2 regions of the Bacteroides togonis genome follow, and region 1 is predicted to be linked to the other one. Evidence: riboswitches for the same ligand, from Rfam matches in the RefSeq annotation. Region 1 holds a riboswitch; the other holds the start of a gene.
What was found. A riboswitch is a leader RNA that binds a small molecule or an ion and turns the genes downstream of it on or off. The one in region 1 is predicted to bind cobalamin.
Positions count from the first base shown of each region.

Region 2: linked by a shared signal. The riboswitch ahead of BQ8005_RS04810 (TonB-dependent receptor plug domain-containing protein) and the one ahead of BQ8005_RS02725 (TonB-dependent receptor) in region 1 are both predicted to bind cobalamin.

Region 1 covers NZ_LT670820.1:606,241-617,733, forward strand. The annotation lists partial or broken gene BQ8005_RS02720 (BT4734/BF3469 family protein) at 1-431, opposite strand, end outside; gene BQ8005_RS17315 (hypothetical protein) at 409-720, shown strand; cobalamin riboswitch at 832-1,048, shown strand; gene BQ8005_RS02725 (TonB-dependent receptor) at 1,191-3,578, shown strand; gene BQ8005_RS02730 (hypothetical protein) at 3,605-4,930, shown strand; gene BQ8005_RS02735 (sirohydrochlorin cobaltochelatase) at 4,943-5,884, shown strand; gene cobJ (precorrin-3B C(17)-methyltransferase) at 5,980-7,389, shown strand; gene BQ8005_RS02745 (bifunctional cobalt-precorrin-7 (C(5))-methyltransferase/cobalt-precorrin-6B (C(15))-methyltransferase) at 7,400-8,605, shown strand; gene cobM (precorrin-4 C(11)-methyltransferase) at 8,620-10,473, shown strand; gene cbiD (cobalt-precorrin-5B (C(1))-methyltransferase CbiD) at 10,477-11,493, shown strand, end outside.
Region 2 covers NZ_LT670820.1:1,102,056-1,113,548, reverse strand. The annotation lists gene BQ8005_RS04810 (TonB-dependent receptor plug domain-containing protein) at 1-1,719, opposite strand, end outside; cobalamin riboswitch at 1,789-2,009, opposite strand; gene corA (magnesium/cobalt transporter CorA) at 2,090-3,109, shown strand; gene BQ8005_RS04800 (asparaginase) at 3,130-4,173, opposite strand; gene BQ8005_RS04795 (TonB-dependent receptor plug domain-containing protein) at 4,225-5,328, opposite strand; gene BQ8005_RS04790 (FecR domain-containing protein) at 5,466-6,425, opposite strand; gene BQ8005_RS04785 (RNA polymerase sigma-70 factor) at 6,428-6,994, opposite strand; gene BQ8005_RS04780 (hypothetical protein) at 7,014-7,643, opposite strand; gene BQ8005_RS04775 (cell division FtsX domain-containing protein) at 7,915-9,126, opposite strand; gene BQ8005_RS04770 (ATP-binding cassette domain-containing protein) at 9,123-9,767, opposite strand; gene BQ8005_RS04765 (DUF4836 family protein) at 9,785-11,323, opposite strand; gene BQ8005_RS04760 (16S rRNA (uracil(1498)-N(3))-methyltransferase) at 11,355-11,493, opposite strand, start outside.

The DNA.
Region 1 (11,493 bases):
GGCGCATAGCCCCCGGCCAGGTCCTCCGTACGGATACGGACGAAGATCTTCACCCCTTCGCCCGATATGCTGCGGAAGGCGGCCGCCACATAGGGCAGTGCAGCAGCCAGGGCCATAATCTCGTCCGTTCGACCGACGGTGCCGTCGTAGTCCGCACACGCCAAGCCGCTGTACGACTGCAAGTTGCTCGCGGCATGCCCGCCGAAACAGCGACACGAGGGCGTGACGCAGGGCATGGACGACTTGACGCGTTGTGCCTCGGCCTCCTGTCCGCGCTGCGAGCGCAGGCGACGGTACTGCTCCACCCGCTTGCGGAAGGCCTCGCCGCGGATGTCGGCCACGAACTGCTCGAGCGTAGTGTCCGTGGCACATTTGCTCCTCACGCTGCTGAAACGCGAGAAGCAGAAGATGTTTTTGGATGTTGTTTCCATCGTTTTTGTGATTTTAAAGTCCGGCAAGGGCACCATTGCCCTTGCACAGAGGCAAATCACGGAAGAAAACAACAAAAGAATTCCGGCGGATACCGCACTTTTGGGCAGACACGAAGTGAACGGTATGCAGACAAATGTCACCGTCACTCACATGGATGGACACAGATTATACGCTGAAAACCAAGCTTCTGGAGAGAAACCTATATCTATCCGTATAAGCGAAGGTGAGTTTTTCCATCTCTCCCCGCCCGTCCGAAAAGTGCGGCGCCTGTCGCGAGCGGACTTTTAAGACGATTTAACGGCCGGCATCCGTTTTCTCGGAATCGCGCATGTTGATAAAATCATTGCAACGCCACAAAATATTTCTGCCGACATGGCGACGGAACTCGAAAAAAGGACTATCTTTGCCGCCGATTTTGGTATCGCAGCCCCACCCGCTTCGGAGGCCGCGATGAAAAGGGAACCAGGTGAAAGTCCTGGACAGACCCGCTGCTGTGAGTCCCCGCCATGAAGAATCCTTGGAAAACCCCAAGCCACTGTCCCCTACCAACGGAGGGATGGGAAGGCATCCAGGGATTGGGACAAGTCAGAAGACCTGCCAGAATCTGCCAACGTTTTAACGCTTTCGGGAAATAAGGCGGTGAAACATCGAGTCGGACCTTTCTTTGCCGGACATCCCCCTGTCGCGGACAGGCGAGGGCAAGGCCGTTTCTCTTTGTACTTCTTCTGTCCCTGTTTTCCCGTAGAACTGATAGGAATATGAAAATGGGTAAAACAAACATCCGCTCCTGCCTCCTGCTCGTCGGGATACTGCTGTGTCTGACCGCAGGCAGCCTTGAGGCCATAGGCCAAGTCAAGGTGCGCCTTTCGGGCAAGGTGACCGACCGCGAAGGTCATCCGGTGGAACAGGCCACCATCGCCATCGAAAACAGCAGCACGGGCTGCTACAGCCATACGGACGGAAGCTACGAACTGATGGTGACGCCGGGCAGGCATGTGGTGGTGGTGTCGTTCGTGGGATACGAAACACTGAAGATGCCGCTTCGCATCGACGGACCTGTGACCCAGGATTTCCGCCTGAAGGAAAACAACGTGGGACTGGGGACGGTAGAGGTGTACGGCAAAAGCCAGACGCAGAAACTGAAGGAAGGCGTATTTGCGGTCAACGCGCTGGACGTGAAGGCACTGGCCTCTTCGCTGAACGACCTGAACAGCCTGATGGACCGCACGACAGGCGTCAAGGTACGCGAAGAGGGCGGCGTGGGTTCGGACTTCGATCTGTCTATCAACGGACTTTCGGGCAACTCGGTGCGCTACTTCCTGGACGGCATGCCACTGGACAGCAAAGGCAGCGGCATGTCGCTGGCCAACCTGCCTGTCGGCATCATCGACCGCATAGAAGTGTATAAGGGCGTAGTGCCTGCCCACCTGGGTACCGACGCGCTGGGCGGTGCCATCAACATCGTCACGAAACAGGAGAAGAAAAACTACCTGGACGCATCCTACGGCATCGGCTCGTTCCATACGCACAAGGCAGACCTGAACGCACTGTGGGTGGAACGGCGGACAGGACTCATCGTGCGGCCTACGGTGGGCATCAACTATTCGAAGAACGACTATCGGATGAAAGACGTGGAGGTGTGGGACGAAGAGGCGGACGCCTACGTCTACGCCGACCGCAAGCGTTTCCATGACGACTATCTCTCCCTGCTGGGCCAGCTGGAAATAGGTTTCGCCGACAAGTGGTGGGCCGACGCCTTCTTCGTCTCGGGCTCCTACTCGAAAACGGACAAGGAACTGCAGACCGGCTCGGTGCAGACGGTGGTCTACGGCATGGCCGAACGGCAGACGGACGCATGGAACGTGGCGGCACGCTACCGGAAACGCGACTTCCTGGTGGAGGGACTACAGCTGAACGCCTCGCTGTCGCACACGTGGGACCACTCGCTGACGGTAGATACCGCCTACCGGAAATATGACTGGAACGGAGGCTACATCGTGAGCTCACGCAACGAAATTACGGGAAACAAACGCTCGATGCGCCACTACAAACGTCCGATGACCCTGGTACACGCCAATGCCGACTATGCGCTGAACGCACACCATGGTTTCAACCTGGACTACTCGATGAACCGCACGGGCAATGACCGCTATGACGACCTGGATACGGACTTCGAACCGTCGAACGACATACTGACCAAGCATATCACAGGCCTCTCCTATTATCAGTCGTTCTTCGACGACCGGTGGAACAACACCCTCTTCGTGAAAGACTACGTGAACCATGCCAATATCCGCCAGACCGACTCGGGCGCGACGACGGGTTCGAATAACGTGCGGGGCTCCATCACCCGGAACTACTGGGGATATGGCGTAGGTACCCGCTTCACCCTTGCCGCTCCCTTTGCCGTGAAGGCCTCTTTCGAACACAGTGTACGCCTGCCCATCGCCCGCGAACTGCTGGGCAACGGAACGACGGTCTATGCCAACGTGGCACTGGAGCCCGAAAGCAGCGACAACGTCAACCTGGGCTTCTTCGGAACCTGGCGTCCGGCTGCCGGGCACACGTTGTACTACGAAGCCAACGGTTTCCTGCGCAATGTGGACAACTTCATCCAGGTGCAGGTGATCGAAAAGGAAGGCATGATGCAATACCAGAACGTTCCGGCCGTACACATCAAAGGCATGGAAGGGGAAGTGCGCTACGACTGGCAGAACAGACTGCAACTGTCCGGCAACCTGAGCTTTCAGGACGCACGCGACCAGCAACAATACAAGACCGACGGAAAACCTTCGGCCACCTACAACAACCGCCTGCCCAACCGTCCCTGGCTGTTCGGCCGAGCCGAAGCAAGCTATACGTTCCACAACGTAGGCCTGCCGGACAGCCGCCTGCGACTGAACTGCAACTACCAATGGGTGCACTGGTATTTCCTGACGTGGGAAGCCTATGGTTCGTACGAGAACAAGTCGCGTATACCGACGCAGCACATCTGCAATGCGGGCCTCTCCTACTCGTGGAAGAACGACACTTACAGCCTGTCGCTGGAATGCTCCAACCTGCTGGACGAAACGGCTTACGACAACTACAAGCTGCAAAAGCCTGGCCGGGCCTTCTTTGCCAAATTCAGACTATTCATCAACTAATCTAACCAATAACCAATTGTTTCATTATGAAAAAATTCAAATTTTTACTGAGTGCATGTATGGCTGCCCTGCTGGCCACTTCTTTCACAGCCTGTTCGGACGATCCCGCCGAAGGAAATGGAGGCAACAATAATCCGGAAGAAACGACGAAGGACTATCACTTCGACCTTTTCCTTAGTGTGGGCAAGCATGGCGGCATGAGCCAGGGCGACGGAACCATCGTCAGAAGTGTATCCGACCTGAGCGCCGATGCAGACAAGATTACGATCGAAGGAATCGGCTCCGAATTCGAATCCAATGGAAACACCTACACCATGGAGGCGATCGTGAAAGGCAAATATTATTATGAAGTGCCTTACCAGCCGGCCGACCGCTTTGTGAAACTGGAAGTGAACTATGACCCCACGACCGGCAAAAACGCCCTGAACATTGTTGGCCAACGTCCGTTTGCCGACGGCTATACATTCAAGGCACGCTCGTACACACATGCCTGGCTGGACGACAACACACTGCTCATCATGGCCGCCAACGGCGATGCAGACAAAATCATCTGGACCAAGCTGAACGCCGACGACATGAGCATCATCGACAGCGGCACCCTGAGTGAAATTACTGCTCCCGAAGGCTATCCGGTACTCACGACATCGGGCATCCTGACCTACCGCCAAAGCGACAAGAAACTTTATTATTTCTACTTTGCCAAGACTTCGAAACGGAACGGAAAGGCTACACCTTATTTCTATACGGCCATCATCGACCCGGCTACCATGAAGGTGGAAAGCAACGAACCGAACAATATAGCCCAACAGACAGCCGGCAGCGCCTACGGCGAACTGATGCAGAACAGCGTGATGTATGATGAGGATGACAATCTTTACCTGGCCACTTTCACTCCGGACGAAAACGAGAAGGAAATAGGCCACCTGCTTCGCATCAAAAAGGGCGAAACACAGTTTGATACGACTTACGACGGTTATCCGAACGCTGACGGCAAGTTGCTGACCATTCAATACCTGGGCAACGGAAAGGCACTGGCCTACGCACGCAACGATGACGGTGACCCGCAGGACGGTACACTAAACATCGACTCCTACTGCCACTACTACACCATCCTGAACCTGGCAGACGGCACAAGAGAACGGCTGAAATACAACGGTGAGGAAATAGCCTACAATGCCGGCCGCTTCTCCCAACGCACGGCCGTTGTCGACGGGAAAGCGTATGTAGGCGTGAACACCCGTGAGGAATCCTGCATCTATGTCTACGACATCGCAACAGGGAAAGTTGAAAAAGGCGCAGAGGTGGATGCCAGCTTCTACTTCGACATCCTGCGCGTAATGAGCAACCAGTAATCAGCCCCCTGCATGAGAAAAGTCCTTACTTTACTTTTGTTATGTCAAACCGCCCTCCTCTGTCGCGCATACGGAGAGGGCGGTTTTGTTCCTTGCGACTTGCTTGCCAATCTGAAGAGTGGCGAGAAAGCAGCCCTGCTGATGGTACATTTCGGTACGACATACGACGACACACGTGCCCTCACCATCGATGCCCTGAACCGGAAAGCGCAGGAAGCGTTTCCTGAACTTACCTTTACCGAAGCCTACACATCGCGTATTGTCATCCGCCGCCTCAAGCAACGCGGTATCCGGAAAGACACGCCGCTCGAAGCACTTCTGCGCCTGAGGGCCGAAGGCTATACACACGTCGTCGTACAGAGCAGCAACATCATTGACGGAGTGGAAATGGAATCGCTTCGGCGCGACGTGGAAAGCGTACAGGCTTTCTTTAAAGAAATTCGGGTGGGTACTCCCCTGCTCTATTCGGTGAACGATTGCCAGAAAGTAGCCGATATCCTGACCAGACGCATGGGCGCAGCAACGCCGGATGGGAAAAAGGGAACAGAGCATTTCGTGCTCGTAGGGCACGGCACTCATACTCCAAGCACAGCTGTCTACAGCCAAATGGACCATGTATTGAAAGCCGCCGGACACTCAAACTGCCACGTAGCCACGATAGAAGGCTATCCGACCCTCGCCACCCTGCTGGCACAACTGAAAGCTGCGAAAGCCCGAAAAGTGACCTTACAACCCTTCATGCTGGTGGCAGGCGACCATGCCCGCAACGACATAGCCACAGAATGGAAAGAAAAGCTGGAAGCGGAAGGATATACCGTTAATATACGCCAGGAAGGCCTGGGACAAATACCTGAAATCCAAGACATCTTTATCGAACACCTCCGCTTCAGCCTGCACCATCGCAGTGTAGGCATCATGGAAAAGAAAGCTGCCTATGCTGCCGGAAAAGATTGAGGCAAGACTGAACCGCCCGCGATAAAGACAGCAGTAACGACCGGAAAGTTTGCCGAAAAAACGTATCTTTGCCAGAGATTATGAAATCCAAAGAAATGAAACAACCGAAAATAATCGTTGCCGGCATCGGACCGGGCAACGAACAAGACATCACCCCGGCCGTCAAGGCTGCACTGCACGAAGCAGATGCCGTGATAGGCTACAAATACTATTTTCAGTTTATCACTCCTTACCTGCATCCGGAAACACCCTGCATCGACACAGGGATGAAACGCGAACGCGTGCGGGCCGAACAGGCTTTCGAACTGGCAGAGCAGGGAAAGACGGTATGCGTCATCAGTTCGGGCGATGCAGGCATCTATGGCATGACACCGCTCATCTACGAAATGAAGCGCGAACGGGGCAGCTCTGTCGAAATCGTATCCCTGCCCGGCATCAGTGCCTTTCAGAAGGCAGCCTCCCTGCTGGGCGCACCGGTGGGCCACGACTTCTGCGTCATTTCCCTCAGCGACCTGATGACTCCGTGGGAACGCATCGAGAAACGAATCGTGGCCGCTGCCCAGGCCGATTTTGTCACTGCAGTCTATAATCCCAAAAGCGAAGGCCGCTACTGGCAACTCTATCGGCTGAAAGAAATATTCCTGCAGGAAGGCCGTTCCCCCCAGACACCTGTGGGCTACGTCCGCCAGGCCGGAAGACCGGAACAGGAAGTACACGTGACCTCCTTACAAGAATTTGATCCCGAACAGACAGACATGTTCACAGTCGTCATTATCGGCAACTCACAGTCTTACGAATGGGAAGGCAGCTTTGTTACTCCCCGGGGATACTATCGGGAAAACGAGGAATCGGGAGCTTCCATCGGACAGGACATCATGATACGCAGTTTCCGTACCATCGAAAGCGAACTGAAGAACAAGGATATCCCTTTGGACCACAAATGGGCCCTGCTGCACGCCATCCATACTACGGCCGATTTCGAAATGGAAGACTTGCTGCGGACCGACAACCATGCCGTATCTACGCTGTACAGACAGATTGCTGATGGACAAGTGAAAACCATTGTCACCGATGTGACCATGGCCGCCAGCGGCATCCGCAAGGGAGCGTTGCAACGGCTGGGAGTGGAAGTGAAATGTTATCTCAGTGATCCGCGCTCGGCTGAAATGGCTGCTGAAAAAAAGATTACCCGTACACAGGCCGGCATCCGACTCGCGGTAGAAGAACATCCTGACGCCCTGTTTGTCTTCGGCAACGCACCGACGGCGCTGATGGAGCTATGCGACCTGATTCGCAAAGGGAAAGCCCGTCCGGCAGGCATCGTGGCAGCACCTGTAGGTTTCGTTCACGTAAAGGAATCCAAGCACATGGTGAAACCTTTTACAGAAATCCCCAAAATCATTGTGGAAGGACGCAAGGGAGGAAGCAACCTAGCCGCTACGCTGGTCAACGCCATCCTTTGCTACAACGATGCCGAGCAACTGCGCCCCGGCCGAGACGTATAAACAGATAAATATGGAACAGAATTTCATCCTGATAGGACTGGATGACAGTCCCTCACCCTTCTTTCCTCCCGAAGTACAGGAACTGATCCGAAACGGAAGGTACTTCTCGGGCGGTGTACGGCACAGGGAGATTGTAGCTTCCCTGCTGCCGGATGATGCCACGTGGATGACCATCAACATACCGCTGGACAACGTATTCGCAGAATACAAGGCCCATTTCAAGACCGACGGACATCCTATTGTGGTATTCGCTTCGGGCGATCCGCTTTTTTTCGGTTTTGCCAACACGCTCCGTAAACGGATGCCTGAAGCCCATCTGCGACTCTATCCTGCCTTCAACTCCTTGCAGACATTGGCACACAGGATGGTAATCCCCTACAGCGACATGCGAAACGTATCGCTGACCGGACGCCCTTGGCAGGAACTGGACAGAGCCTTGATAGAACGAAGCACCCAAATCGGCATCCTGACCGACCGGGAACATACTCCCGACGCCATTGCCCGCCGCATGCTGGACTATGGCTACAACCAATATACGGTCTATGTAGGCGAACACCTGGGAAACCCAGACAAAGAACGCATCCGCCGGATGACGGTTGAAGAGACTGCCCGAAGCTGCTTTGAACGCCCCAATTGCTTGATCTTGAAAGCTGACACTCCTCTCCCACCACGTCCCTTCGGCATCCCTGACGAGGCTTTCGATCATTTGGACGGACGTGCCCGCATGATAACCAAGGCCCCTATCCGGCTGCTTACGCTCCGTGCACTCGGACTGAACAGCCGACATGTGTTCTGGGATATCGGTTCCTGCACGGGTTCGGTATCCATCGAAGCACGCCTCCAGTTTCCGCATCTGACGGTCGTTTCTTTTGAAATACGTCCCGAAGGCCGACAACTGATGGAAGTGAACAGTCGCCGCTTCGGCGTTCCGGGCATACAACATCTGACAGGAGACTTTCTGCAAACCGACCTTTCCTCCCTACCTCTTCCCGATGCCGTATTTATCGGTGGTCATGGAGGCAAACTGGGCGTAATGATGGAAGGAATAAAGAAACTTCTCCAGCCCGGTGGATGTATCGTCTTCAACTCCGTATCTGCCGAAAGCGGGAAAGCCTTCCGCGAGGCAGTCGCAAAACTGGGTATGCAACTGCAACCATCGGTACGCATTGCGTTGGATGACTACAATCCCATCGAAATAATGAAAGCTACCTTATAATAGAAACAGAAAACATGGATAAAAAGACAGCCATTATATTGATTTCCGAAGAAGGATTGCCGCTGGCACACCGTCTGTTGCCGGAATTTCCCCAAGCCGTCATCCTCAGTACGACGGTCAAGGACAATACCTGCCTGAATGTAGAAAGCTATGCGAACTTCTTCAATGAAAATTTCCATCGCTATGACGCCTTTATCTTTATCGGAGCCATGGGGATTTGTGTACGGAGCATAGCGCCTTTCATCGCAGACAAGCATACTGATCCTGCAGTAGTATGTATAGACAGTACGGGGCGATATGCCATTCCTGTCCTGTCGGGACATGTAGGCGGAGCAAACGAGCTGGCCCGATGTGTGGCCGGATGTATCGGAGCGGAAGCCGTGATTACTACACAAAGTGACCGTACCGGCCTGTGGGCACTCGATACACTGGGCACTGAATACAACTGGACAGTCCTGACTGCCGAAGGTGGAAACATGATTTCCGCAAATTCTGATGAAGGACATCGCATAATAAACCGACTCATCAGCCTGTTTGTCAAACAGGTACCCACATTGCTGTACATCGGTGTACGGGTGCCGGGGGTAGAGCGGTTGGAGCGGACTTGTCCGCCGCATGTCAGCATCCGTTACGGACGCTTCGAAGACATCGACTTAAAGCCTTACGAACTAGTCTTGCTGATTACGCCTTTCCGCTACAACACTGCCGGAATCCCTGCTCTTTATTACATTCCGCAGGTACTCCATGCAGGCATCGGACTGGCACACAACGCCGGACCTGTCGAGGAAGTCATCCGGCAACTGGACGAAACGCTGTACAGCCAACACATCCATCCCGCCGCAATTTCCGATTTTGCTACTATCTGCGAGAAACGTGAAGAGCCGGTAGTCGGACAGCTGCAATCCCGGTTCCCCGTGCAGTTTTATACAGCCGACGAGCTGAAGACCGTAAACGTACCTACCCCGAGCGAAGTAGTACAAAAACACATGGGTACGCCCAGCGTCAGCGAAGCAGCAGCCCTGCTGGCCTCGGAAAGCGGGTGTCTGGTACTGAACAAACAGAAAGGCAGCAACTATACCCTGGCCGTAGCCATTGGAAAGGGAATAATGACCGACAGCGGCCATATCGAAATCGTGGGAGCCGGTCCGGGCGATCCCGACCTGATATCCGTACGCGGACGACAGATGCTGGAAAAAGCCGATCTGATACTCTATGCCGGCAGTCTGGTGCCCCGCGAACTGACCTATTGTGCCAAACCGGGTGCCGTAGTCCGCAGTTCTGCCTCCATGAATCTGGAGGAACAGTTCGCGCTGATGAAAGAATTCTATGACCGCGGTTGCTTCATTGTCCGGTTGCACACGGGTGATCCTTGTATCTATGGAGCCATACAGGAACAGATGAACTATTTCGACCAATACCAGATGAGTTATCACATCACGCCGGGTATTTCTTCTTTCCAAGCCGCTGCCGCTGCCCTGAAATCACAGTTTACCATTCCCGAAAAAGTGCAGAGTATCATCCTGACCCGCGGCGAAGGACGGACACCCATGCCCGAACGGGAAAAGCTCCACCTCATGGCGCGGTCGCAAAGTACGATGTGCATATTCCTCAGCGCGGGTATTGTAGACCAGGTGCAGAGCGAACTGTTGCAGGAATATCCCGAAGATACGCCTGTAGCTGCCTGTTACCATCTGACGTGGAAGGACGAACGAATCTACCGCGGTGTGCTGAAAGATTTGGCCAAGATTGTGAAAGAAAACAACCTGACACTGACTACCCTGCTAGTAGTGGGCGAAGCCATTGACAACCGCCAAGGCTTGTCCCGCCTCTATGCGCATGAGTTCAAACATCTGTATCGGAAGGATTGAATTATGATTCTTATTTTAGGAGGAACCACCGAAGGCCGACTGGCGGCAAACACACTGGACGAATCGGGCAGTCCGTTCTACTATTCCACCCGTGGAGATGAACAGGAAGTGTCCCTACACCACGGCATCCGCCTGCAAGGAGGCATGGATGCGGAAGCGATGGAGCTATTCTGCCGGCAAAAGGAAATCCGGCTACTGGTCGATGCCGCTCATCCTTTTGCTGAGGAACTGCATCGCAACGTGGCTACAGTGGGGCAACGTCTGCAAATCCCTGTAATCAGACTTGAGCGCATCTATCCGCCACGTACGGCCTGTCCTGTTATCTGGTGTGCCGGCTATGACGAAGCTGTGAAAAAAATACAGCAATCGCATCCGGCCTCTCTCCTCCTGCTTACGGGCGTACAGAGCATTGCCCGCCTGGCTGCGCTATGGAAAGATGAAAACATATGCTGCCACTGCCGCATCCTCGACCGCGACAGCTCACGCCTGTTGGCCGACCGCCAAGGATTTCCTCGCGAACGCCTCTGCTATTACCACGAAGGCGAAGACGAACGAATCGTGATGGAGCAACTTCATCCGGAAGCTATCATACTGAAAGAAAGCGGTTTATCAGGAGGATTTAAAGAAAAAGTTGAAGTGGCAACAAGCCTTGGTATCCAAGTGTTTGCCATCCAACGCCCGCCACTTCCTCCTTCGTTTATAACCGTAACAGGGAGACATGGACTCCGTCGGCAAGTTGAACAACTGCTTCCCGAATTCTACCCGCAACACACGGGACTTACCACCGGAACCTGTGCCACAGCCGCCACCGTAGCTGCTGTTTGGAAAGCCCTTGACGATAATACTCCCGACACTTTTCCAGTCCTTCTGCCAGACGGCGAAATCCTGACGATACCTGCCCGTCCGACAGAAAGGATTTTATCTGCCGACGGTAAGACCGTCGTCGCTTCAGCCTTTACTGTAAAAGATGCAGGAGATGATCCGGATATTACCAACGGCATGACGATAGAAGCCCGCGTC
Region 2 (11,493 bases), 500 kb from region 1:
CAACTGGTCACGATAGTTCTTGGCATCGGGATCGGTCAGGTCGATGGCTTTCTGCCACATATAGTTACCGCTGAACGTAAGGTCATAACCCGATGCCAGTGTTGCCGAAGCAGCCAGAGTGGCGTCTATGCCCGCTGCATGCACCCGTCCGTAGTTGGCCATCTTCCATGTGTAGGTAGAGGGGAAGGCCACGATCTTGTCCGTCACGTTGTTGAAGTAACCGTCCAGTGTGACGGACAGATAGTCCAGCCAGGCAGCTTTCTGCAGACTCCAAGTTAGGCCGGCAGTGTATTCGTTCGCCTTCTCTGGCCGCAGATTACGGTTTCCCAAGCGGTAATAATAAAGATCATTGAAGGTGGGCAGGCGGAAGGTGCTCTTGTACATCAGCCGCAGGAAAAGCTCCTCTTCTTGCCAGGGCTTCAGGCTGACAGATAAGGAGGGTGTGAAGCGGCGGAAGTTGTCGGGTGCCTCGCCTTTTTCCACATGTTCAAAAGTAGCGGTATGTACCAATAAAGCCGTAGCTGTTAACCAGTCGTTGCTATAGCGGGCATTGAATGCGCTGATGGAAGTTAAGCGTGTGGGAAAGGGGCATTCGGGCAAGGTGTTGTGCAGCGTATTCGCCATTCCGTCCTGTGCCAAGGAAAAGGATAATCCTTCCAGCGGACGGTAGAGGACAGATGCCGACAGATAGTATTCATCCTGTTTGTGGTGTTCGCTATAGGTGCCGTCAGTATATTCCGCTCCTTGGTCTTCGTAGCGGTTCCAGCCATGATTGTATTTGCCCTGTACCTGCATAGCCCATCGTGGATTGAACTGTTTCTTGTAACGGGTCTGTACAAAGATGTTTTCATCCCACAAGCGTTCGTCAGATAAAGGATTGTAGAGAGTGACGGCTCCGGGCAGTCCACGGCGGGAACGGTAATAGTAAGCCTTTACATCCAGCTCGCTATTGTCTTTGAATGTATGATATAGGTTGGCTTCGCCTTGTCCTGAGAGTATGTCGGAATTGTTACGTCGTTCTTGTGTGACGTATTTCCCGTTTACCAATGTAAAAGGATAGTTACCGTCGGCCCGCATGAAACTGCCGTCAACAGCCAGGCGTGTACGGCTGCTCAGTTGCTGCCACCAGCGCAGGGACGGTGTAATGTATCCGAAAGATCCTCCACTGACACGGGCGCGCAAGGCATAGCGGCGGCCTTCATCAAAATGAGGCTTTTCGGTTTCGATACTGAGAACACCTGCCGAGGCATAGTGTCGGGCTGTCTGCAATAAATCGTCCGTCTGTCCTACGGCTAGCGTAACCATCGACACGTTGTCCAGTGAAAACCGTCCGATGTCTATTTGCCCGGCTTGGCAGTTACTCACTGTCACGCCATCATAACTCACCGCTGTATGTGCAGCTCCCATGTTACGGACCGAAACGGTCTTTAGGCCACCTATACCGCCGTAGTCGCGCACCTGTGCTCCGGCAAAGCGGCGTACGGCATCGGCCATGTCTTGAATACCCAGACGCTCGATGTCCTGCCCCGACAGGCTCTGTACGGGTGCTGCCGAGGTCAGCTTGTTGGGTACACGTCGGGCAGTGACGGTTACACGGTCTATCTGGTGTATCCTGTCCGTAATCGTGTCGCTCGCTTCCTGAGCCATGGCTCCGCCAGACAGCAACAACGCTACAATCCAACCTCCCCATCGCCGATGGAAAAGACAAATTTGTTTCATTTCCTTTCTGTCAATCTGTAGTTGTATACTACTTTCTACACGATCTTTACGCTCATCCTCGCAAGCGTCAAGCATGATTTTTGTTTTGCAGGTCTTCTGACTCGTTTCGGAGAACATCGCCTTCCCGTCTTTTTCCGCTTTGGCAGAAGTAACAGTGGCATAGAGCGTGTTGATGCTCTCAAGATGTGAAACTCACAGCAGCGGGACTGTTCGGGACTTTCACCCGATTCCCTTTTCATCCGCTAGCTTCGCAATTGGAAACTGGCAGAACAAAACTATTGCAAAGTTAGGAAAAGAATCTGAAACCAATGCAAAGAAACCGATAGTTTTTATAACTTTGTCCGAGGAACTTAAAACTATCCAGATAAAGATGAAAAACAATTTATTGTCCGAACGCCTTACTTACAATGGTGACAATTGTACACATACTCATGTTCATTTGCTTAATTATTCATCCGACCATTTTAGTGAAACCATTTGCAATGATTTTGAGGAAATCATGTCACATACGCCTACCGAAAACAAATTGTGGATAAGGGTTCATGGATTGAAAGATACCGAATATATCCGGAATATATGTACTTATTTCAAAATCAACTTTTTGATGATGCAGGACATCTTGAATGTAGACCATCCCAGCAAAATCGAGAAGAACGGTGATTTCAATTTTGTAGTAACTCGTATTTTTCATGAAGATACCGAGACGTCTGTCAGACTGATACAAGGTGAGAATGTGGTGCTGACCTTTACTGAAGGTGAAGCTTCTTTTTTCGATGATGCGGTCAAGGCTTTGCAGGAAAACGTTTTGAAGATACGTACACGCTCGTCCGATTATCTCTTTTCTGTGTTATTCAACGAATTGGTTTCAAATTATGTTTCATTGGCTATTGAAACAGGCGATCAACTTGATGATCTTGAAACCGAATTGTTGGCTGCCACGACTAGTTATAACATTCGGATGCAATTGCAAATGTTGCGGAAACGCTACATGGAAATAAAACGGACAGTCGTACCGTTGAAGGATCAATATTCTAAAATTTTGCATCCGGACTCCGAGCTTATCAATGAGACCAACCGTCCTTTTTTCAATGATGTCAACGACCACTTGCTCAATGCCGTACAGCTTGTCGAAGGTTGTCGCGAAACGCTTTCATCACTGATGGACCTCTATATTTCGAACAGTGACATGCGCATGAATTACATCATGAAACGGCTTACGGTGGTATCTACTATTTTTATTCCGCTCACTTTTTTGGTAGGAGTGTGGGGCATGAATTTCAAGTTTATGCCCGAGCTCGATTGGAAATACGGATATCTGATGGCCTGGGGAGTAATGATTGCTGCTGGAGTGGTTTCATACCTTATTTTACGTTCGCGTAAATGGCAATAGCTCCAGTAAGGTTGGGCTTATTATTCTTTTGTGATTTCTCCTGCCAGATTTGAGTCCATGAGACGGCGTATTTCCTGTTGGTTCAGGCCGTGCCCCAGAAGAAACATCAGTTTGGTGACAGCACATTCGGGTGTGCTGTCGTAACCGCTGATAACACCTGTTTGGAGCAGTTGAAGACCGGTACCGTAGCGTTGCATTTCGACGACTCCCCGTTGACATTGAGTGATGTTGACGATGACGATGCCTCGTTCGTTTGCTTCTTTGAGTTGGCGGATCAACCATTCTTTTTGTGGTGCATTGCCCGATCCGAAAGTCTTGAGTACCACGGCTTTGATACCTGGTACGTGGAGGACGGAGCTGACGATACTTTCACGAATACCGGGGAAAAGAGTCAGCACTACGACATTGGTATCAAACAGGTAGTGTGGCTTCATCGGTCGTGAAGGGTCGGGGCGACGTATCAGGTGTTCTTCGTAGCGGATGTGGATGCCCACTTTGGCTAGTGGCGGATAGTTGAAAGAACGGAAGGCATTGAAATTTTCCGCATTGATTTTGGTCGTACGGTTACCGCACATCAGTTCGTTTTCAAAGAATATGCAGACCTCGGGTACCATGGGTGTGCCGTCAGGACGGCGTGCGGCTGCTATTTCAATAGCCGTAATGAGGTTCTCCTTGCCGTCGGTGCGCAGCATACCGATAGGTAGTTGCGAGCCAGTCAGAATGACGGGTTTCGACAGATTTTCAAGCATGAAACTCAGCGCACAGGCTGTATAGGCCATCGTATCCGTACCATGCAGGATGACGAAGCCGTCATAATCATTGTAATGGCTGCTGATGATTTTTACGATCTTGGCCCAGAGTTCGGGTTCCATGTCTGATGAATCGATAGGTGGATTGAACTGGTAGGTAGAGATATGGCAGTTGAATCGTTTCAGTTCGGGTACGTGTTTCAGCAGTTGGTCGAAGTTAAAGCTTTCCAAGGCTCCGGTTTCAGGGTTCTCGATCATGCCGATGGTACCGCCGGTATATATCAGTAATACTGAAGGGCAATCCGCTGTTTTCATACGCATTCTGCAGGCTTTTGTTTCTAATGTAGGGCAAAGGTACTAAACAAATTACAAATCCGCAACTTGTTTCAGAACTTGAAGCTCACCGAAGCATAGGGCAGGCAGTTGCGATACCAGTGTACGGAGTAGTAGCTCAGAGCTACCTTCGGATGCATTCTGGGGGCTGAAGGCCACTACGTTTCTTCGTGTCTTATAGTAGGCCGATATCTCTATTTGTCCGTTCTTCAGAAAATGTTTCCATCCTGCTTCGTAATGTTCCGAAGAGCGAGGCTTGAATCCGTCGATACTTGGCATGCGGAAGTCTGTTGGAAAAGCCAGGTAGTCGAAGCGCAGGTAATGGTAGAATTGTTCCATTCGTGAGAAGTGAAGGTAGATCAATTCTTGCTCGGCCGGTTGGTATTTGAGCGAAAAACGGGGTTGTATGCTGTAGTACGAACGGCTGCTTTGGGGAATGTAACCTACAAAGTGTACGCCTACCTGAGTTGTGATTTGAGGGGTAATCCGTATCAGGTTGTCGTAGAAGAGGGAGAATTGGTTGATAGGTTCGTGTCTTGCCTGCGTCAGGTTGTCTAGAGAAGCCAGTTCATAGACTTCACGGGTGTATTTGGCGCCCCAGCGCGCGCTGTATATATTTTCTGGACTGAAAGAGAATTCGGTAGCCGCATTGAGCGAATGGATGCCGCTACGTACATAACCTTCCGTATCGAAGCCTAGGATGAAAGCATTGGCCCGATTGGTATACGAGGTATAGGACACGGAACTCGTTTGATTCAGCTTACCGTACGAAGTGTGGAATGATGCCTGATAGGCCTGGTTGGTCCATCGTAGAATTGTTTGTTTGTCGCCGCTTTCGTCATAAGGCAGATGATAACCGTCTTGTGCACCATAGGCCATTAATCTGAGAGTGTTTTGGGGAGACAGGTTGTAAGATAACTTGGCATTGTAATCATATGTGGAATGGTTCATACGGTTATCTTCAGAGAACAGATTGTCAAAAAAGTCGAGCCAACTGCGTCGTGCACTCACCAGGTAGGATAGTTTGTCCTTGATGATGGGGCCTTCGAGAGTCACTCCTGCTGCAGGCATGTCGAGGGTCAATGTGCGAAGGATTGTAGGCCAACGTGATTTGCGTTTCCTTCTCGATTTTGTCAAACCATTGCAAGACGGTAGCGGAAGAGGCGGTCACTCGGATCCGCTCTTCCGCTATCGTCCGTATGTCAGGGCTCTTCTGGCCATACGTTAGGGTGGTAACTAATGTAATAAGCAGGGCCAGCAGGCCCCGTTTTTTTCTAATCATAGCGTAGCCGGTAAAGTTTTCCTCGTTTCAGCGTGTCGCACTTGCATCCGCAGAGGAAAGCCAGTTCTGCCGCGATGCCCTCGGCATTGTCGGGGTCGATGCGGGTAGTGACGGTGTTCTCTTCGACGCCCCGTCCCAGCTCAATACGGATGCCGGTCTGTTTCTCCACTTCTTTTATAACGTCTTTGAGGGGCGTTTGGTTGAATACCATCTTTGTTTTTTTTCGGTTGAAGAAGCTAGCCGGATCGTCGATGGTGCCTTTTTGCAGGTTTCCGTCGCTGAGTTCCGCCTTTTCATGGGCGTGGAGCACCAGGTCGTGGTCTTCTGCGCTGACTTTTACTCGCCCGCTTTCCACAAAGACTCCTGTACGCTTCGTCTGTGTGGCATCTATCAGAAACGAGGTGCCCAGCACTTCTACTTCCACTTCTTCAGTAGTTACGCGGAAAGGTTTCCCATCGGTCCTTTTCACATGGAAGAATGCTTTTCCCTCCAGTTTGGCCAGTCGTTCACTGTGGTGGGGTGCATATCGGAAACTCAATTTAGTTTGAGGATAAAGGATTACTTCCGAGCTGTCAGGCAGTAGGAGGCTTCGGGCTGTCTGTCCATTGTTCTCGTAACGTACGGCCGGTTGTCTGAACAAGTAGACTGTAGCCGTTCCCAATAGGAGCAGCAAGGAGGCGGCAATGGAGCAGAAGGTGATGAACCGTCGTGTACGATGGGTTTCCGTCGTCTTGTCTTTCAGCTTGGGAGCGATCTTCATCCAGGCCCGGCGGGCGTCGAAGTTCGATTCGTCCGCATGTGGATGCAGGGCGTCTGTCAGTCGCCTCAGGCGGCGATATTCAGCGCTGTTGGCGGCTATCCATGCTTCCAGTTCTTGCTGTTGCTCGGCACTGATATGTTCGTGGGCCAGGTGACGGGCCAGCAGATCGTTAATGTCTTCATTCTGTTTCATGGTCACTTGCAATTTACTAGGATGGATAAAACAATGGCGCCGATGGCAGTCATCAGGAAAGGATTTTCAGCCGCATAGGCGCGTAGCAGCTTGACGGCTTTTGTCATCTGGTTGTCGACGGTCTTCTCCGAGATTCCCAGTTCGTTGGCTATCTCGCGATACTTCATGCCCTTTAGCTTGGCCATCAGGAAAACGTCCTTACACTTGGGCGGCAGGGTCGAGAGAGCTTCTTCCAGCACTTCTTCGGGTGAGCGTCGGTTTTCACTGCTGTCTGCTGTTTCGTCGGCCAGGTGATGATCGGCCAGCGGATAGTCCTCGATCGATACGGTGTCCTCTTTTTTCCGACGCAGGAAAGAGATGCAGCGGTTCTTTACGGCAGTCGTCAGATAGGCGGTGAGTTCCTGTTCGGGCAGGCAGTCCTTGCCCTTGTCCCAGATGTGGATGAACAGTTCTTGAACGATGTCCTCCGATTCGTCGTAATCCGAGACATATCCGTAGGCTATGCTACATAGCCTCGGATAATGTTGCTCGAATCTGACTCTGAAAAGTTCTTTCCTGTCTGTTCTCATTGCAATGCGTGTTAAGATGTTAGAATCTCAGGCTGACACCTGCCGTCAGGAATCCCTTGTATCCCAGGCCGGTTTCGATGAATCCTCCTACGCGGTCGTTACCGATGCGGATGGCGATGGGGTTCACCTGATAGGCGAAGTTGGTCGACAGGTCTGCTTTGCGGGTGGCTGCCTTTCCGGCTTCGGTCAGTCCTTTCTCTGTGTGGCGCACCAGATCTACACCTGCTGCGGCCGATCCGTAAAGTTCTACAAGGTTGCGTTTGAAGTAAACAAATTCAGCAGTGGGCAGCACGAGGAAGTTCAGTTCCTTTTCCTTGATCGAAGCGGTAGATTCTCCATGCAAAGTCAGCAGGCTGCTGGTATGTGCGAAGCCCAAGTCACCTCCCAGTCGGAAGCGGTTGATGGCGTAGCGGTAGCCTATGCCGTAGACCATGCTGCTTTTTTCGTCCGACCGCTTGGTGCCGGTAATAGCATCGGCTATTCCCATGCCCAGTATGTCGACCCCTGTCAGTGTCAGTCCGTCGCTGACGGCGATGCGGAATTCATGACGATTGTTGGGCTGATAGGACGACTTGTCTGTGTCTTGCGCCTTGATGATATTTACACTTGCAACCATACACAAAGATAATGCGATAAATTTGATTTTCATAATTTCTAATTCGTTTAGGTGTGAATACTCTTATTGATTTGTTTCTCTGAGAGCGTCCGGCCGGGCCACTTTCACTCGTATAACGCAACCTTTGTAGAAATCCCCTATTCGTAGGGAGAAATTTTTTATATAAATTCGTTTTTTCCTTTCAGAAACGTTGTAGAGCAGGATGTGGGGGATTGTTTTTTTTGAGGGGAAAACGGTGTTTTATCAGTAGAAAAGCATTGCTTTCCTTGAAAGAAAACAATGCTTTTTTATCGTCAACAGAGGATTAACGTCGTGCTTGTCTGGAGAGCAGCTTGGGCAGCTGGCGGCGGATAGCCACCATGTTGAGCGCCGAGACAACTAGGAAGAGTACGCCTCCTATCAGCAGTGTGGGCAGCAGGGAGCTGCCTTCGAGCTGGGGCACAAGCTTTTCGAGGAAGGGTAGGTAGGCCTGGCGCAACAATGCCACACACCCCGTCGAAAGCAACAGTACGGCCAGGTTGAGGCTGGCCGTCAGCACGCAGTAGGGCAGGGCCACTTGCGCGGGAGCATAGCCGATGAGCAACAGGTTCTGCAACTTGTCGCGGTTCTTCTGTAGCAGCAGGAAGATGCTGAGCATCAGGATGAAGAAGGCCAGCAGGCTGATGATGCCTCCGATGGCCAATACAATGCCTGTGACGAGACGGAGGAAGTAGGTGGCACGCCCTGCGTCGAGCGAGTCGCCCTCTGTTTCGTAGCCTTTGCGGCTGAAGTAATCGTTGATGGAGGTGTCCGTGGGGTTGTCTACTTCGACAATGAGGCGCGAGGGCTGCGCTTCACGGCCGGGGGCATAGCGGTTGTTGGCCCACTCCATGAAGGCTTGGGGCACGAGGATGGTGTTCAGCCGGTTGGAAAAGCCCACAATCTGCCCCTTGAACAGTTCGGTCAGCCCGTTGCCGCTCAGGCGGATATCCATCTGGATGAGGTTCATCAGCCCCTCGGACAGCTTGGGCAGGCTTCGGCTCTGCGCGAAGCCGAAGTTGTAGAGGTTGAGGTAGTTGCGGGGGATGATGATGGGGATGGTGTGGCTCTGCGGGTCGAAGTGCCAACGGTCGAGGTTGACGTCGATATAGGCGTCGGGCACGGACTCGAAGAACATCTCTGTAGACAGGCGGATACCTGCCTCCTGCATGCCCAAGCCGGCCGATACGTCGAACAGCGAGGGCGTGAAGGCTCCCACGCTGCGTGTGAAGGGCTGGTTCCGCAGGTCGTCAATGGCGGCAGGGCTGAAGGTGTTGCTCCGTCCCGTCAGGTTGCCCAGCGTGCTGATCTTGCGGGTGGCGATAAGGTAGTCCTTCTTCAGGAAGCTGTTGCCCTGCGTAAAGACGGGCGCCACGTCGCGATAGAACTGGATACCAAGCAGCACGATGCTCATGCCGAAGAGGCTGGCAAGGAAGAAGCCCGCCAGCTGGGCGCCGCTGATGTGGCGGCGGAGAAGTTTCCAAACGAGTCTGTTCATAGTTTCAGTACACAGTTATAGTCGGTAGGGAGGTGCTTGCCGATGGAGGTCACGATGACGCCTGCTCCTTGTTTGCCTGCCTCTTCGTGGAGCAAGGCCGACATCGTGGCGGCATTGGCCTCGTCGAGGTGGCTGACGGGTTCGTCCAGCAGCAGGAAGTCCATGGGTTGGCACAGGCAGCGGATAAAGGCCACACGCTGTTGCTGGCCGAAGGAGAGCAGACCTGCCGTTTGGTCTTTTTTATCGCCGATGCCCAGTGCGTCGAAGAGGGCGTCTATCTCCTTGCGGCTCTTGAAGCGCGTCAGGCGGTTCTTGAGCTGCACGTTTTCGAGGGCCGTCAGCTCGCTGAAGAGGCGCAGTTCTTGGAAAAGAATGCTGAGCGAGTGGCGGTGCAGGCGTGTCCAGTCGGCTTCCTTGAGCGAGCGGATGTTCTGCCTGTCGAAGCAGATGATGCCCTCGTAGTCGTTGCGGTAGCCGTAGAGGTAGCTGCACAGCGACGACTTGCCTGTGCCCGATGCGGCCTCGATGAGGTAGCGCTTGCCCCGTTCGAAGACGAGGTCGCGATGCCACACGTCGGACACGATGGCATCGCGGTTTGCAAAGACCTGCGGGAGAGTGTGTTGCAGATGAATGGTTTCCATGAGCGTAGGCTCCTTATTTATAGGTTGGCCAGTGTCTTCACCTGGTCCACAATCTGTTTCAGTGCATTGGTCTCGCGGTCCTTCAGTTGCAGCACGAAGAGGCCCGTCTTGCCTTCGCTGCTCATTCTCAGGTAGGAGATGTTCTCGGCAGCGGTAACCATGGCGCGGTATTTAGGGCTGAGGAAGCCTGTGGCCAGCTTGACGATGGGCAGGTCGAAGACCGCTTCGGTATTGATGACGGTGGCAAAGCGCTGTCCCTGCACTTCCTTGGCGAAGGAAGACTCGAGCAGGGAGGGCTTGCTTTCCTTGCCTGCATTGTTGTACAGGGCTTCGTCGTTGGTCATGATGAGGTGCTTGCCGCGCATGCCCATGTACACCTTCAGGCCCTTGTCGGTGAGCATGTAGTCGTCGTTGTCCAGCTTGGTGAGGTCGTTACCTCCCTGCTTCTTGCTGGCTTCGTACAGCTGGTTCAGCAGGTCGGCGTTGTTGGTTTCGGCATAGGCCAGTATCGTGGGGTTGCCCTGGGCGTCTACACCAGTGATGCCCAGCGTGAAGTCGTTTTCAAACGAAGACACCAGCTGCTTCAGCAGTTCCATGTTCTCGGCAGAAAGTGATTTCTTGACTTGCGGATTTTCTTCCAGGTGGGTGTACAGCTCCTTGCCGTCGAGGCCCAGGCTGAAGTAAAGCAGGGTAGACTGGGGAAAGTAGGGCGCGAAGGTATTCTGGATGGGACGTGTGGCCTTCAGCTGCTTTTCAAGGAGTTCCAGCGCCTTGGGATCGTCCGAGGTGTAGCCCACGTTGACGGCTACCTGACCGGGTTCGAACGACAATCCACCCACGTACTTGATGTTCTGCAGGTTCATGCTGTCGGCCATTGCCATCAGCATCGGGTCTGGGTGGAGCTTGAAGAGGCTGCTCGAGGTCATCATCACGCGGATGTCGCCTTTTGTTTCCTGCATCTGGCGGAAAGCTTCCTGGCTGTTGATGCTCTGTTCAGAGCTTTGGCTCAGCAGGTTGGAGGCGTTTTGATGCATCTGTGCGATGTCGGGCGTGTCGGCCGAGGGGAGCACAAGCAGTGTGCTGGCGTTGAAGGCTACGAAGGCCTGGTCGTTGTAACTGAAGCTGTAGCCGTCTTTTTCGGCCACGTCAGCCATCTGTGTTTCGCTCTGTGTGGCTTGCAGCATGTCTTTCAGCTTGTCGGCATTGGCCACAGCTGCGATGAATCCCTGCTGTTTCGTTTCCGACGAATGGAAGATGTAGACAGGCTGTGCGAAGTCGATGCCCGACTCCGACGGCTTCTTGAGGATAGTTTCCAAGGCCTTTTGGGCGTCGGCGCTCACACCGCTCGTCAGGGTCTGGCTCAGTTTCTGCAGGGTTTCGGCGTTTTGCGGGTCATTTACTCCTGCCTTGACGGCCAGCGATTGCAGGTCGATGGAGACGATTTCGGTAGACTCTGCCGGAATGGCGTTGGTGTACTTGACGGGCGATGAGCACGAAGCGGCCAGTACAATGGCTACTAAGCCGGCGCACAAATGATTGAACAAGCGAATTTTCATTTGCAAAGTAATTTAGTGGGTTGAAACTATTTCAATTGATTTGATTGCAGAGGTTCAGGATGTGGCAGGCCACGAGTGCTGCCGTCTCTGTGCGCAGGCGCGAACGTCCCAGGCTGATGGGTTGGAACCCTTGTTCTACAGCCAGTTTCACCTCCTCTTCGCTGAAGTCC